4 regions of the Pseudomonas sp. CFBP 8770 genome follow, and region 1 is predicted to be linked to each of the others. Evidence: predicted binding sites of a transcription regulator. Region 1 holds the regulator's gene; each other region holds the start of a gene.
The links. The regulator sigma-54, encoded in region 1, starts transcription at its own class of promoters, with help from an activator protein. The targets are predictions, from matches to a motif close to ANTGGCATNNANNTTGCTNT.
Positions count from the first base shown of each region.

Region 1 (3,435 bases):
CGAAGGCCTGCTGCAGGAGTTCCACATCACGCACATCCGCGACAACCTGGGCATGAGCCTTTCGGGGGGTGAGCGCCGCCGCGTGGAGATCGCCCGGGCACTGGCCACCGCGCCCAAGTTCATCCTGCTCGACGAACCCTTCGCCGGTGTCGATCCGATTTCGGTCGGCGACATCAAGCAGATCATCCATCACCTCAAGACCAAGGGTATCGGCGTACTGATCACCGACCACAACGTTCGCGAGACCCTGGACATCTGCGAAACGGCCTACATCGTCAACGACGGGCAGTTGATTGCCGAAGGCGATGCCCAGACCATCCTGGCCAACGATCTGGTCCGCGAAGTCTACCTGGGCCACGAGTTCCGCTTGTAACACCCGAGGGCGCCAGCGCCCTCCCACGGGCATTAATTTTCATGGCGCCCTAGGCAAACACTCAGGTTTCAGGCATATAATTTGCTTACGACATAAGCCGGGTATTTCGGTATCCGTAGTAGAAGGCGCTTCGCGCCGGCGACCAAGGTGTTAAGTTCCTGCCATGAAACCATCGCTCGTCCTACGTATGGGCCAGCAACTGACGATGACACCGCAGTTGCAACAGGCCATCCGCCTTCTCCAGCTATCGACCCTGGACCTCCAACAGGAGATTCAGGAAGCGCTGGAATCCAATCCCATGCTCGAACGCCAGGAAGAAGGCGACGACTTCGACAACAGCGACCCGCTGGCCGACAAGATCGAGCAGACACCCCCCCAGGAAATCCAGGAGCCTAGCTTCCAGGAATCCGCGCCCACGGTCGACAACCTCGAGGAAGGCGACTGGAACGAGCGCATTCCCAGCGAACTGCCTGTGGATACCGCCTGGGAAGACGTCTACCAGACCAGCGCCAGCAGCCTGCCGAGCAACGATGACGACGAGTGGGACTTCACCACGCGCACATCGGTCGGCGAGAGCCTGCAGACGCACCTGTTGTGGCAGCTGAACCTGGCGCCCATGTCCGACACCGATCGGCTGATCGCCGTGACCATCATCGACTGCATCAACAACCAGGGTTACCTGGACGAGACACTGCAGGAAATCTGCGAGTCTTTCGATCCTGAACTGGACATCGAGCTGGATGAGATCGAAGCGGTGCTTCACCGCATCCAGCAGTTCGAGCCCGCCGGCATTGGCGCCCGCAACCTCAGCGAATGCCTGATGCTGCAACTGCGCCAGCTGCCGCCCAAGACCCGCTGGCTGGCCGAAGCCCAGCGCCTGGTCAGCGACTTCATCGACATGCTCGGCTCGCGCGACTACAGCCAGTTGATGCGCCGCATGAAGCTCAAGGAAGACGAGCTGCGCCAGGTCATCGAACTGGTGCAGAGCCTCAACCCGCGGCCCGGCTCGCAGATCGAGTCCAGCGAGCCGGAATACGTCGTGCCCGATGTCATCGTGCGCAAGGACAGCGACCGCTGGCTGGTCGAGCTCAATCAAGAGTCCGTGCCACGCCTGCGGGTCAATCCGCAGTACGCGGGCTTCGTGCGGCGCGCCGACACCAGCGCCGACAACACCTTCATGCGCAATCAGCTGCAGGAAGCGCGCTGGTTCATCAAGAGCCTGCAGAGCCGCAACGAGACCCTGATGAAGGTGGCGACGCAGATCGTCGAACATCAGCGCGGTTTCCTCGACTATGGCGACGAGGCCATGAAGCCTCTGGTGCTGCACGACATCGCCGAGGCGGTAGGCATGCACGAGTCGACCATTTCACGGGTCACCACGCAGAAATACATGCATACACCGCGTGGCATATACGAGCTGAAATACTTTTTCTCCAGCCATGTCAGTACCTCGGAAGGTGGCGAATGCTCCTCCACGGCGATCCGCGCGATCATCAAGAAACTGGTTGCGGCCGAAAATCAGAAAAAGCCGTTGAGTGACAGCAAGATCGCTGGTTTACTGGAGGCACAAGGCATCCAGGTAGCCCGTCGAACGGTCGCCAAGTATCGCGAATCCCTAGGGATTGCGCCGTCCAGCGAACGCAAGCGGTTGATGTAGCCCTGCGATGTGCCACAGCGTTCCAGTGGCAGGCACCCAAGCCTGCTTCTTTATGCAATGGCAATAAGGAGAAGCGGTATGCAAGTCAACATCAGTGGACACCAACTAGATGTGACCGAACCCCTGCGAACCTACATCGGGGAAAAACTCGAGCGTCTCGAACGTCACTTCGACAAGATCACCAATGTTCAGGTGATCATGGAAGTCGAGAAGCTCAAACAGAAAATCGAAGCCACCCTGCGCATACCCGGTGGTGAGGTTGTCGCCAATGCCGAACATGACGACATGTACGCGGCCATCGACCTGCTTACCGACAAGCTGGATCGCCAACTCAAAAAGCATAAGGAAAAACAGCAAAGTCTGCTGCAAGGCGCGACTGCTCGCTGACACTCCCCACTCATGATCCGACTAGAAACCATCCTGACCCCCGGCCGTTCATGCGTGAACGTGCCGGGCGGCAGCAAGAAGAAAGCACTCGAAAACATTGCCGAGCTGATCGGTCGCGAAGTGCCCACGCTGGATGCCCAAACGGTATTCGAAGCGCTCGTTGCCCGTGAAAAACTGGGTTCGACCGGATTCGGCAACGGCATTGCCATCCCGCATTGTCGCCTCAAGGGGTGCGACACCCCCGTCAGCGCCCTCATCCACCTCAGCGCCCCGATCGACTACGACGCCATCGACGGCGCGCCCGTGGATCTGCTGTTCGTGCTTCTGGTGCCCGAAGCGGCCACCGATGCGCACCTGGAGTTGCTTCGCCAGATCGCCAGCATGCTCGATCGCAAGGAAGTGCGCGAAAGACTGCGTTCGGCGCCCAGCAATCAAGCCTTGTACCAAGTGGTACTGGACGAGCAGAGCGGTCATTAACCATGCGTTTGATCATCGTCAGTGGCCGCTCAGGCTCAGGCAAGAGCACTGCCCTGGATGTTCTCGAAGACAACGGTTTCTATTGCATCGACAACCTGCCGGCCGGGTTGCTGCCCGAACTGGCCGAGCGCGCCCTGATCCATACCGAGCTGGCGCAGCCGCAGGTGGCGGTATCGATCGATGCACGCAACCTTCCCAGCCACTTGTCGCGTTTCCCCCAATTGCTGGCCGAAGTGCGTGCCAAGCACATCAATTGCGATGTGCTGTATCTGGACGCCGACGAAGAAACACTGCTCAAGCGTTTTTCCGAAACACGTCGCCGGCATCCGCTGAGCAATGAAAGCCGCTCGCTGGCCGAGGCCATCCGCGTCGAGAGCGATCTGCTCGGGCCTATCGTCGATCTGGCCGATCTCAAGATCAACACGACCAACCTGAACCTTTACCAACTGCGCGATGCCATCAAAGTCCGGCTGTTGAACAAGCCGGAGCCGGGTACGGCCTTTCTGGTGGAGTCATTCGGGTTCAAGCGTGGCATGCCGAT
Region 1 covers NZ_JACYUL010000007.1:189,804-193,238, forward strand. The annotation lists gene lptB (LPS export ABC transporter ATP-binding protein) at 1-373, shown strand, start outside; gene IFT98_RS17035 (RNA polymerase factor sigma-54) at 537-2,030, shown strand; gene hpf (ribosome hibernation-promoting factor, HPF/YfiA family) at 2,109-2,417, shown strand; gene ptsN (PTS IIA-like nitrogen regulatory protein PtsN) at 2,430-2,894, shown strand; gene rapZ (RNase adapter RapZ) at 2,897-3,435, shown strand, end outside.

Region 2 (3,435 bases), on a different contig from region 1:
CATGACTTTCAATATCGGCCTCAGCGGTCTTTCGGCAGCCAACAAGGCGCTCAACGTCACCGGCAACAACATTGCCAACGTCGCGACCACCGGCTTCAAATCCTCGCGCGCGGAATTCGCCGACCAGTACGCCGCGTCCATCCGCGCCACGGCCGGCAAGACCAGCGTGGGCAGTGGTGTGACCACCGCAGCCGTGTCGCAGCAGTTCACCCAGGGCAACATCGCCTCGACCGGGCAGAGCCTCGACCTGGCGATCAACGGCAATGGTTTCTTCGTGCTCAACGATGGCGGCCAGAAGCTCTACACCCGTGCCGGTGCCTTCTACAGCGACAAGGACGGCAACGTCGTCGACGTGGGCGGCAACAACCTGCAGGGCTACAACGCCCAGGACGGCGTGGTGCAGACGGGCGTGCTGACCAACCTTAAAATCGACTCTGCGAACCTGCAGCCCAAGGCGACCTCGAAGATCGCCGAAACCGTCAACCTCAACTCCAGCGCGCCGCAGGCAACCATCACGCCGTTCGACCCGAGCAACGTCAAGAGCTACAACTACACGTTCAACACCGATGTGTACGACAGCCTGGGCAACGCCCACCAGATGAACCAGTACTTCGTTAAGGATGCCACGGCCAACAGCTGGACCATGCACACCACCATCGATGGGCGCAATCCGTCCGATCCGACCGCCACCACGCCGTTGGTCAACACCTTGAGCTTCAAGTCTGACGGCAGCCTCATCGTGCCTGCTCAGGGCGACGTGGCCGGTGGCCTGGGCATCAATGCCGACAAGAGCTTCAACCTGGCCGGCTGGGTGCCTTCCACCCGTGGCGCCGATGGCACCTGGACGCCCAACGGCGCGACGGCCAATGCCGGTGGCGTGGCATTGGACATGCTGGCGACCACGCAATACAACTCGGCATCGGCCACCTCGGCCAAGACCCAGGACGGCTACGCCACGGGTGAGCTGACCGGTCTGTCGGTGGACGGCACGGGCAACATGTTCGCCAACTTCACCAACGGCCAGAACAAGGTCATCGGCCAGGTGGCCATGGCCAGCTTCGCCAACATGCAGGGTCTGGCGCCCAACGGCGGCACCAACTGGAAAGAGTCGTTCGCTTCCGGTACCGCCGTGATCGGCACGCCTGATACCGGCGTCATGGGCAACCTGCAATCGCAGGCACTAGAGGATTCCAACGTCGACCTTACGGCCGAACTGGTGAACCTGATCAAGGCGCAGAGCAACTACCAGGCGAACGCCAAGACCATTTCCACCGAAAGTACCGTGATGCAGACCATCATCCAGATGACCTGATGAGGGCAGGGCAGTGATTCGGTGCCTCTGTGCAGCCCTGGCCATCGCCGCAACCGGCGCGATGGCCGTGGCGGCGCCAGCGCCCTGGTACATCTACCAGAGCCTGGCAAGCGGGCGGTACCTGTGCAGTCAGGTCGACCCTGGCCCGCATTACCGTCGCTTCGCCGGGCCGTTCAGCAACGCCGGCTGCCGTCGTTGAACACGGCGCCGTCGAGCCTCGCCCTGGTGTCGTGACGTAAATCCATTCTCCCGTTGCCGCTAGCGGCAATCCGGCGCCGACTTTTCGGCGTCAAGCTTTCAGTCCGCTCCGGCCGCACCGCTGCAAGCCCCGTCCTAGAAGGGCTGTAGCCGTATGGATAAAGTTGGCCCGCATATTGCTCTACCTCTCTCAGTACAGCAGTAGACGGCATTCGCCCGTCGAGGGAGACAACTGTGGACAAGATGCTCTATGTGGCAATGACCGGTGCCAGCCAGAACGCGCTGGCGCAGAAGGCGCATGCCAACAACCTGGCCAACATTTCCACCACCGGCTTCAAGCGTGACCTGGAACAGGCGCGTTCCATGCCGGTGTTCGGCGACACCTTTCCTTCGCGGGCCTATGCCCTGACCGAACGTCCGGCCACCGATTTCAGTGGCGGCGCGCTGCAGGAAACCGGCCGGGATCTGGACGTCGCGGTGGGCGGCAATGGCTTCATCGCCGTACAGACACCCGACGGCGGCGAAGCCTACGTCCGCACTGCCAGCATGAACGTCGACGCCCTCGGCGTACTGCGCGCCGGCAATGGTTTGCCGGTCATGGGCAACGGCGGCCCGATCGCCGTGCCGCCCGACGAGAAAATCGAGATCGGCATGGACGGCACCATCAGCATTCGTGGTCTGGGCCAGGCGCCCAACGTCATGGCCCAGGTCGACCGCATCAAGCTGGTCAATCCGGACGTGAAAACCCTGACCAAGGGCCTGGACGGTCTGATCCACACCTCCAGTGGCCAACCGGCACCGGCCGATGCCGCCGTGCGCGTCGAGTCTGGTTTCCTGGAGGCAAGCAACGTCAACGCGGTCGAAGAAATGACCTCGGTGCTGGCGCTCTCCAAGCAGTTCGAACTGCACATCAAGATGATGAGCACCGCCAAAGAAGGCGACGAGGCCATGGCCCGGGTCTTGCAAATCTAATTCCAGCGTAGCGATCGCGCCGTAAACCAGGCGCTCCAGGAGAAGACACATGCTTCCAGCACTATGGGTCAGCAAGACCGGCCTCCAGGCTCAGGACACCAACCTGACCACGATTTCCAACAACCTGGCGAACGTGTCGACCACGGGTTTCAAGCGCGATCGCGCCGAATTCCAGGACCTGCTCTACCAGATCAAACGTCAGCCTGGCGCCCAGTCGACCCAGGACAGCGAACTGCCGTCGGGCCTGCAGGTCGGTACCGGTGTACGCATCGTCGGCACCCAGAAGAATTTCACCGCCGGCAGCCTGCAGACCACCGATCAGCCGCTGGACATGGCCATCAACGGTCGCGGCTTCTTTCAGGTAATGCAGCCTGATGGCACCGTTTCCTACACCCGTGACGGTACCTTCCACCTGAACTCCGATGGCCAGATCGTCACCGCCCAGGGCCTGGCGCTGGAACCTGCCATCGTCGTTCCCAACGAAGCGCAGACCTTCACCGTGGGCACCGACGGCACCGTGTCCATCACTACGGCCGGCAACGCCGCCTCGCAGGTGATCGGCAACCTGCAGACCGCCGACTTCATCAACCCGGCCGGCCTGCAGGCCATCGGTGGCAACCTGTTCCTGGAAACCGCCTCCAGCGGCGCGCCGCAAGTGGCAACGCCTGGCCTGAACGGCGCTGGCACGGTGCTGCAGAACACCCTGGAAAACTCCAACGTGAGCACCGTGGAAGAGCTGGTCAACATGATCACCACCCAGCGTGCCTACGAGATGAACTCCAAGGTCATCTCGACTGCCGACCAGATGCTGCAGAACCTGACCCAGAACCTGTAACCCGGGTCCATCCGTAACCCCCAAGCTACCTGGGCGCCGCGTGCGCCGGCTACACCATGAGGTCTGTGTCATGCGTCGTGTCTCGATTGTTCTTGCCCTGAGTGGAATGGCCTTGCTG
Region 2 covers NZ_JACYUL010000002.1:447,739-451,173, forward strand. The annotation lists gene flgE (flagellar hook protein FlgE) at 2-1,312, shown strand; gene IFT98_RS06840 (hypothetical protein) at 1,326-1,511, shown strand; gene IFT98_RS06845 (flagellar basal body rod protein FlgF) at 1,745-2,482, shown strand; gene flgG (flagellar basal-body rod protein FlgG) at 2,532-3,317, shown strand; gene flgH (flagellar basal body L-ring protein FlgH) at 3,388-3,435, shown strand, end outside.
Region 2: a site for sigma-54 is predicted at 1,674-1,693, ahead of IFT98_RS06845 (flagellar basal body rod protein FlgF). Genes of this name have one in related genera too.

Region 3 (3,435 bases), on a different contig from region 1:
TTGCACCGCCAGGCCATGTTCGCCGCGATCGACATTCACCAGTTGCAGGCGCGGCACGTTGCTTGGCTGACCATAGGGCTCGCCGTCGAGTACCAGGCGCAGGCGATCGCCCGAACGCAGGCGTGGCACGATCGCCACGCCGACATCGAAGGTGCCGTTGTTGGCCCGTAGCGCTTCGTCGGTCGGCAGGCCGGTCAGTTCCAGTTGACTGTACTGGGTCTGCGGCACCTCGACGGTGGTGCTCGGCAGGGTGGTCGGCGCCGGCTTGCGCAGCGACTCGACGCTGTTGAGCGGCGGCAGCTCTACCGTCTGGCTGGCACGCCCCTGGGGCGGCTGGTTGCTGTAGGCGGTATTGCCCTCGGCGTCGGTGTACTTGTAGATCTGCGCCGCAGCGGGCAGCGCGCACAGCAGCAACAGGCAGGCTAGGGGTGAGCGCATGGAAACTTCTCTGAGTGGCGCTTGCATGGGGCCAGCATAGAGCAATTGAGGGGTCGCGTGCAGCGTCGCCACGCTGAGCGCAGAACGAAAAAAGGCCACCCGAGGGTGGCCTTTCTGTCACATCACAGGGATCAGACGCTGTAGTACAGGTCGTATTCCAGTGGGTGTACGAAGGTACGGACCTTGATTTCTTCTTCGCTCTTCAGGGCGATGAAGGCATCGATGAAGTCATCGCTGAACACGCCGCCCTTGGTCAGGAACGCACGGCCTTTGTCCAGCTCTTCCAGGGCTTCCTTCAAGCTGCCACAAACCTGCGGGATTTCCTTGGCCTCTTCGGGCGGCAGGTCGTACAGGTTCTTGTCGGCGGCATCGCCGGGGTGGATCTTGTTCTGGATGCCGTCCAGGCCAGCCATCAGCAAGGCCGCGAAAGCCAGGTACGGGTTGGCCGCCGGGTCTGGGAAGCGCGCTTCGATACGACGGCCTTTCGGGCTGTTGACGTAAGGAATACGGATGGAAGCCGAACGGTTGCGGGCCGAGTAGGCGAGCATGACCGGCGCTTCGAAACCTGGGACCAGACGCTTGTAGGAGTTGGTCGACGGGTTGGTGAAGCCGTTCAGCGCCTTGCCGTGCTTGATGATGCCGCCGATGAAGTACAGCGCGGTGTCGGACAGGCCGGCATAGCCTTCGCCAGCGAAGGTGTTCTTGCCATCCTTGGAGATCGACATGTGCACGTGCATGCCCGAGCCGTTGTCACCGTACAGTGGCTTGGGCATGAAGGTAGCGGTGCGGCCGTAGGCGTCGGCAACGTTGTGCACGACGTACTTCAGGGTCTGCACTTCGTCGGCCTTGGCGACCAGGGTGTTGAACTTGACGCCGATTTCGTTCTGGCCGGCAGTCGCCACTTCGTGGTGGTGAACTTCGACGACCTGACCCATCTCTTCCAGTGCGTTGCACATGGCGGTACGGATCTCGTGGTCATGGTCGACCGGTGGCACTGGGAAGTAGCCGCCCTTGACGCCTGGACGGTGGCCCTTGTTGCCGCCTTCGACGTCCTGGTCGGTCATCCAGGAAGCCTGTTCCGAGAAGATCTTGAACATGGAGCCGGAAATGTCGGACTTGAACTTCACTTCGTCGAAGATGAAGAACTCAGGCTCCGGACCGACGAACACGGTGTCGCCGATACCGGTCGACTTCAGGTATTCCTCGGCGCGATGGGCGATGGCGCGTGGGTCGCGATCGTAGCCCTGCATGGTGGACGGTTCGATGATGTCGCAGACCAGAATCAGGGTCGGCTCTTCGGTGAACGGGTCCAGCACGGCAGTGCTGTCGTCCGGAAGCAGGATCATGTCGGAGGCTTCGATGCCTTTCCAGCCTTCGATGGAGGAACCGTCGAACATCTTGCCGACTTCGAAGAAGTCGTCATCCAGAGCATCGCGCGCTGGCATGGTCACGTGCTGCTGCTTGCCTTTGGTATCAGTGAAGCGCAGATCAATCCACTTGACGTCATGATCTTTGATGAGTTGAACCGACTTCGACATGTTGTCCTCCGGGGTGGAATGGGGCCGATTGTGAAAGGGGGCCCCTAAATATGAGTGATGCCGGGCCCGATAGTCGGCCAAGGCAACCTGCCTCACAAGGGAGCAATTTGCATGCCAGTGCCCCGTGATGGGCGCAACGCTGATTCTCACTATCCGGATGTTCGAACACATTCCCTTGCAGCAGCGGCGCGAGCCGCGTCACGCTTCGTCCCCGGCATTATATAGGTATGAAGGCGGGACGCGGCGTGCGCCGCTGCTACGAAGGGTCGGGTTGAATAGGGGTGCGCTGGTTTGGTGCGAGGCCTTTTTGGGTGGTCCAGATTGGTGCGTTTGCCCGTTCGTACGATAACTGGTCAAACCTTGAGCAATTTCCGCTATAATCCGCGCCCCTCTTTTCAGGCTGGCATTTCGCGCGCTGTTTTCATGAAACTTATCGTAAAAGTCTTTCCAGAGATCACCATCAAGAGCCCGCCGGTGCGCAAGCGCTTCATCCGCCAGCTCGCCAAGAACATCCGCATGGTGCTCCGTGACCTGGACGCGCAGCTGATGGTCACTGGCGTGTGGGACAACCTTGAAGTCCAGACCAAGCTGACGGACGCCAAGGTATTGCGCGAGATGACCGAACGCCTGCGCTGCACGCCAGGTATCGCGCATTTCCTGCAAGTGGACGAATACCCGCTGGGCGACATGGATGACATCGTGGCCAAGTGCAAGACGCACTTCGGCCCGCTGCTGCCTGGAAAGATCTTTTCGGTGCGCGCCAAGCGTGCCGGCAAGCATGCCTTCAGCTCGATGGATGTGGAACGCACCGTCGGCAGCCAGTTGCGCCGCGAGTGTGGTGCTGCCGGCATCGACTTGAAAAAGCCCGACGTGGTGGTGCGCCTGGAAATCCGCGACCAGCGCCTGTTCGTCATTCATGACCAGCACGATGGCATGGGCGGCTATCCCTTGGGCGCTCTGGAGCAGACGCTGGTGTTGATGTCGGGCGGTTTCGACTCCACCGTCGCCGCCTACCAGATCATGCGCCGCGGCCTGATGACCCACTTCTGCTTCTTCAACCTGGGCGGTCGCGCCCATGAGTTGGGGGTGATGGAAGTCGCCCACTTTCTGTGGAAGAAGTACGGCAGTTCCCAGCGCGTGCTGTTCATCAGCGTGCCGTTCGAGGAAGTGCTGGGCGAGATTCTCGGCAAGGTCGACAACAGCCACATGGGCGTGATCCTCAAGCGCATGATGCTGCGGGCCGCCACGCGCCTGGCCGACCAGCTGAAGATTCCCGCGCTGGTCACGGGCGAAGCCATCTCGCAGGTGTCCAGTCAGACCCTGCCCAACCTGTCGGCGATCGACAGCGCGACCGACAAATTGGTACTGCGCCCGCTGCTGGCGAGCCACAAACAAGACATCATCGATCAAGCAGTTGAAATTGGGACTGCCGATTTTGCCAAACACATGCCAGAATATT
Region 3 covers NZ_JACYUL010000003.1:235,325-238,759, forward strand. The annotation lists gene IFT98_RS08405 (DUF4124 domain-containing protein) at 1-438, opposite strand, end outside; gene glnA (glutamate--ammonia ligase) at 570-1,976, opposite strand; gene thiI (tRNA uracil 4-sulfurtransferase ThiI) at 2,400-3,435, shown strand, end outside.
Region 3: a site for sigma-54 is predicted at 2,076-2,095, ahead of glnA (glutamate--ammonia ligase). Genes of this name have one in related genera too.

Region 4 (3,435 bases), on a different contig from region 1:
CCCACGATACCCTGGTGGACAGCGACACTGCCGCGGTGCGCCGCAACTTCCAGCCGCCTCAGGCCAACACCCTGCCGATCAAGAACGTGGTGGTGATCCTGATGGAGAGCTTTGCCGGGCATTCGGTGGGCGCGCTGGGCGCCGAGGGCAGCATCACGCCGTACTTCGACAAGCTGGCCCAGGAAGGGCTGCTGTTCGATCATTTCTTCTCCAGCGGTACCCACACCCATCAAGGCATGTTCGCCACCATGGGTTGCTTCCCCAACCTGCCGGGCTTCGAATACCTGATGCAGACCCCAGAAGGCAGCCACAAGCTCTCCGGCCTGCCGGAGATGCTCAGCGCCGCTCGCGGTTACGACGACGTGTATGTCTACAACGGCGACTTCGCCTGGGACAACCAGTCCGGGTTCTTCAGCAACCAGGGCATGACCACGTTCATCGGCCGCAACGACTTCGTCAATCCAGTGTTCTCCGATCCGACCTGGGGCGTGTCCGACCAGGACATGTTCGACCGCGGCAACGAAGAACTGGCCAAGCGCGGCGCTGCTGGCAAGCCGTTCTACGCACTGCTGCAGACCCTGTCCAACCACGTGCCCTACGCCTTGCCGGCCGATCTGCCAGTGGACAAGGTGACCGGGCGCGGCAGCCTGGACCTGCACCTGACCGCCATGCGCTACTCGGACTGGGCCCTGGGCCAGTTCTTCGAGAAGGCCCGCAAGGAGCCGTACTTCAAGGAAACCCTGTTCATCGTGCTGGGCGACCATGGCTTCGGTAACCAGAAGCAGATCACCGAGATGGACCTGGGCCGCTTCAACGTACCGTTGCTGCTGGTCGGACCGGGCATCCAGGAGAAATTCGGCAAGGTCAACCACACCGTCGGCTCGCAGCCCGATGTGGTGCCGACCATCATGGGTCGCCTGGGTGGCGCCAGCCAGCACCAGTGCTGGGGGCGCGACCTGCTCAACCTGCCTGCCGGGGACCCCGGCTTCGCCGTGATCAAGCCTTCGGGCAGCGAGCAGACCGTGGCGATCATCAAGGGCGACCGCATTCTGGTCGAGCCCCGTGACATGGACACACGTCTGTATCGCTATCAGCTGGGCCGTGAATTCGACGCCCAGCTGATCCCCGATGCCGACGATGTGCCGCAGTTGCGGGCCAAGCTGGACTCGTTCATCCAGACCGCGACCAAGAGCCTGCTGGACAACACCGCAGGTGCGGTGGAGAGCAAGCAGGAGTAACTACCTGGTGTACTGTAAAAGGGCCTTCGGGGCCTTTTTTCATGGCCGTGCAGGCGCCGGGTTGGCACACCTCCGGCAATCCACCGTCCGGAACGAATCCCCGCCGCTGCGAGTCAACGTTGAGTGAGCGTATCAAGCAGAGTCCTGCCTGAATTCCGTCGAGGAGATGTACACCGATGAAAGAGTGGAAAATCAGCTTCGTCAACAAGGATGGCGTGCTGGACAGCATGGCTATCAGTGCTGACACCTGCCCGTCGATCGAAGAGGCGGCAACGCTCGTTCGCTCCAAGCTATACCCCGTTGCAGCCGGACTGGATGAAGTCAATCTTCCCGACAACGTTGCCTCGCCGGTTGCCAAGACCCTCAAGTCGCAGCACAGCGTGGAAATCACCGCCATCACCGAAGTCGCTTGAATTTCACCCGGTCCGGGCCATTGGCATGGGCCCGGCCTTCGCGCTACTCTGCGGGCAGGGTCCCCATGGATCCTGCTGCTCGTTTCCGCATCACGCTTCTTGTAACAGGCTCGATTCCAGGCGCCGCGTCATCGACGTTGCACCGCACCCTTTCCTTGTTCCGAGGAGGTTCTGGAAGTACTGAAAGTCTATCCGTCGTTATTGCTGAGGGAGACGATTCATGAGCACAACCTATCAAGAAGACATCAGCAGCAATGTATTGCGCCGCATGAAAGAGGGCGGCTTCGATTTCGCACGCATTCATCCCATCGAGTTCTACGCGGTCTTTCCCGATGAAGACCGGGCGCGCACGGCTGCCGGCAAGTTTCGCGGCGAGTCGCTCAACGCTCAGATCAGCGAGCGCGACGACGGTGCCTGGCACCTGGAGTTGAGCAAACTGATGTACGCCACTTACGGCGGCATTGGCGAATTCGAGCAGGATTTCGAAGCCGTCGTCGAACCGTTGGGGGGTGAAATCGAGGGCTGGGGCGTGAAGCACGAAGTCCGGCTCCCGCAGGCCTGAAACAAGGTGAACCACGGCGGCGCCGTGGTTCACCTTCCCACTCAAATTGCAGGCAAAAAAAAGCCGCTCACAGGGTGGCGGCGAAAGGGAATTCGGTGACTCGCAATGGGCGCCAAGCTTTTGCCGGCGCCGATGAAATAATTATGCGCTAACGCTGCAAGCTATTGAATTCAACTCTGTCTATGCTGGTCATAGCCTCAAGCCGCTTGAAAATTCCGCTTCGCAATGAAGCGTATGTCATCGGCGTTCGGACGTTGCCGCACAATAACGGTGCACGGTTCCCGGCAGGGAATTCCAAGCATTTGATTTCATGGCAAATATGCCGATGGCACGGGCCTTGCGAAGGCTCTTGGGTCCGGGTGACAAGGAGTACGGCATGAGCCGCACCTATTATGATGAGATGTACGATGCCGATGGCCAAGTTCGCCCGCATTACCGGGAGTTCGCCCGTTGGTTGGCCGATACGCCGCAGGAATTGCTTGCCCAGCGTCGACGCGAGGCCGATTTGTTGTTTCATCGAGCCGGCATCACCTTCACCTTGTACGGCGACGAGCAGGGCACCGAACGGCTGATTCCCTTCGACACCATTCCACGCAGCATTCCTACCAGCGAATGGCGCATCGTGGAGCGTGGCTGTATCCAGCGCGTCAAGGCGCTGAACACGTTCCTCGCCGACCTGTATCACGACCAGCGCATCATCAAGGCCGGGATCATCCCTGCCGAGCAGGTGCTGGCGAACGAGCAGTATCAGTTGGCAATGCAGGGTCTGGACTTGCACCGCGACATCTATTCGCACATCTCCGGGGTCGACTTGGTGCGCGACGGTGACGGTTCCTACTACGTGCTGGAAGACAACCTGCGCACGCCCAGTGGCGTGAGCTACATGCTCGAAGACCGCAAGATGATGATGCGGCTGTTTCCCGAGCTGTTCGCCGCGCAGCGCATCGCTCCCGTGGATCACTACCCCAATCTGCTGCTCGATACCCTGAAAAGCTCCAGCGCGATCGACAATCCCAGCGTCGTGGTGCTGACGCCGGGGCGGTTCAACAGTGCGTTCTTCGAACACGCCTTCCTGGCGCGCGAAATGGGCGTGGAGCTGGTGGAAGGCGCGGACCTGTTCGTGCGTGACGATAAAGTGTTCATGCGCACCACCGACGGGCCCAAGCCGGTGGACGTGATCTATCGACGGCTGGACGACGCATTTCTCGATCCCTTGGCCTTC
Region 4 covers NZ_JACYUL010000002.1:186,771-190,205, forward strand. The annotation lists gene IFT98_RS05685 (LTA synthase family protein) at 1-1,238, shown strand, start outside; gene IFT98_RS05690 (hypothetical protein) at 1,415-1,651, shown strand; gene IFT98_RS05695 (ribonuclease E inhibitor RraB) at 1,872-2,213, shown strand; gene IFT98_RS05700 (circularly permuted type 2 ATP-grasp protein) at 2,590-3,435, shown strand, end outside.
Region 4: a site for sigma-54 is predicted at 2,538-2,557, ahead of IFT98_RS05700 (circularly permuted type 2 ATP-grasp protein). Genes of this name have one in related genera too.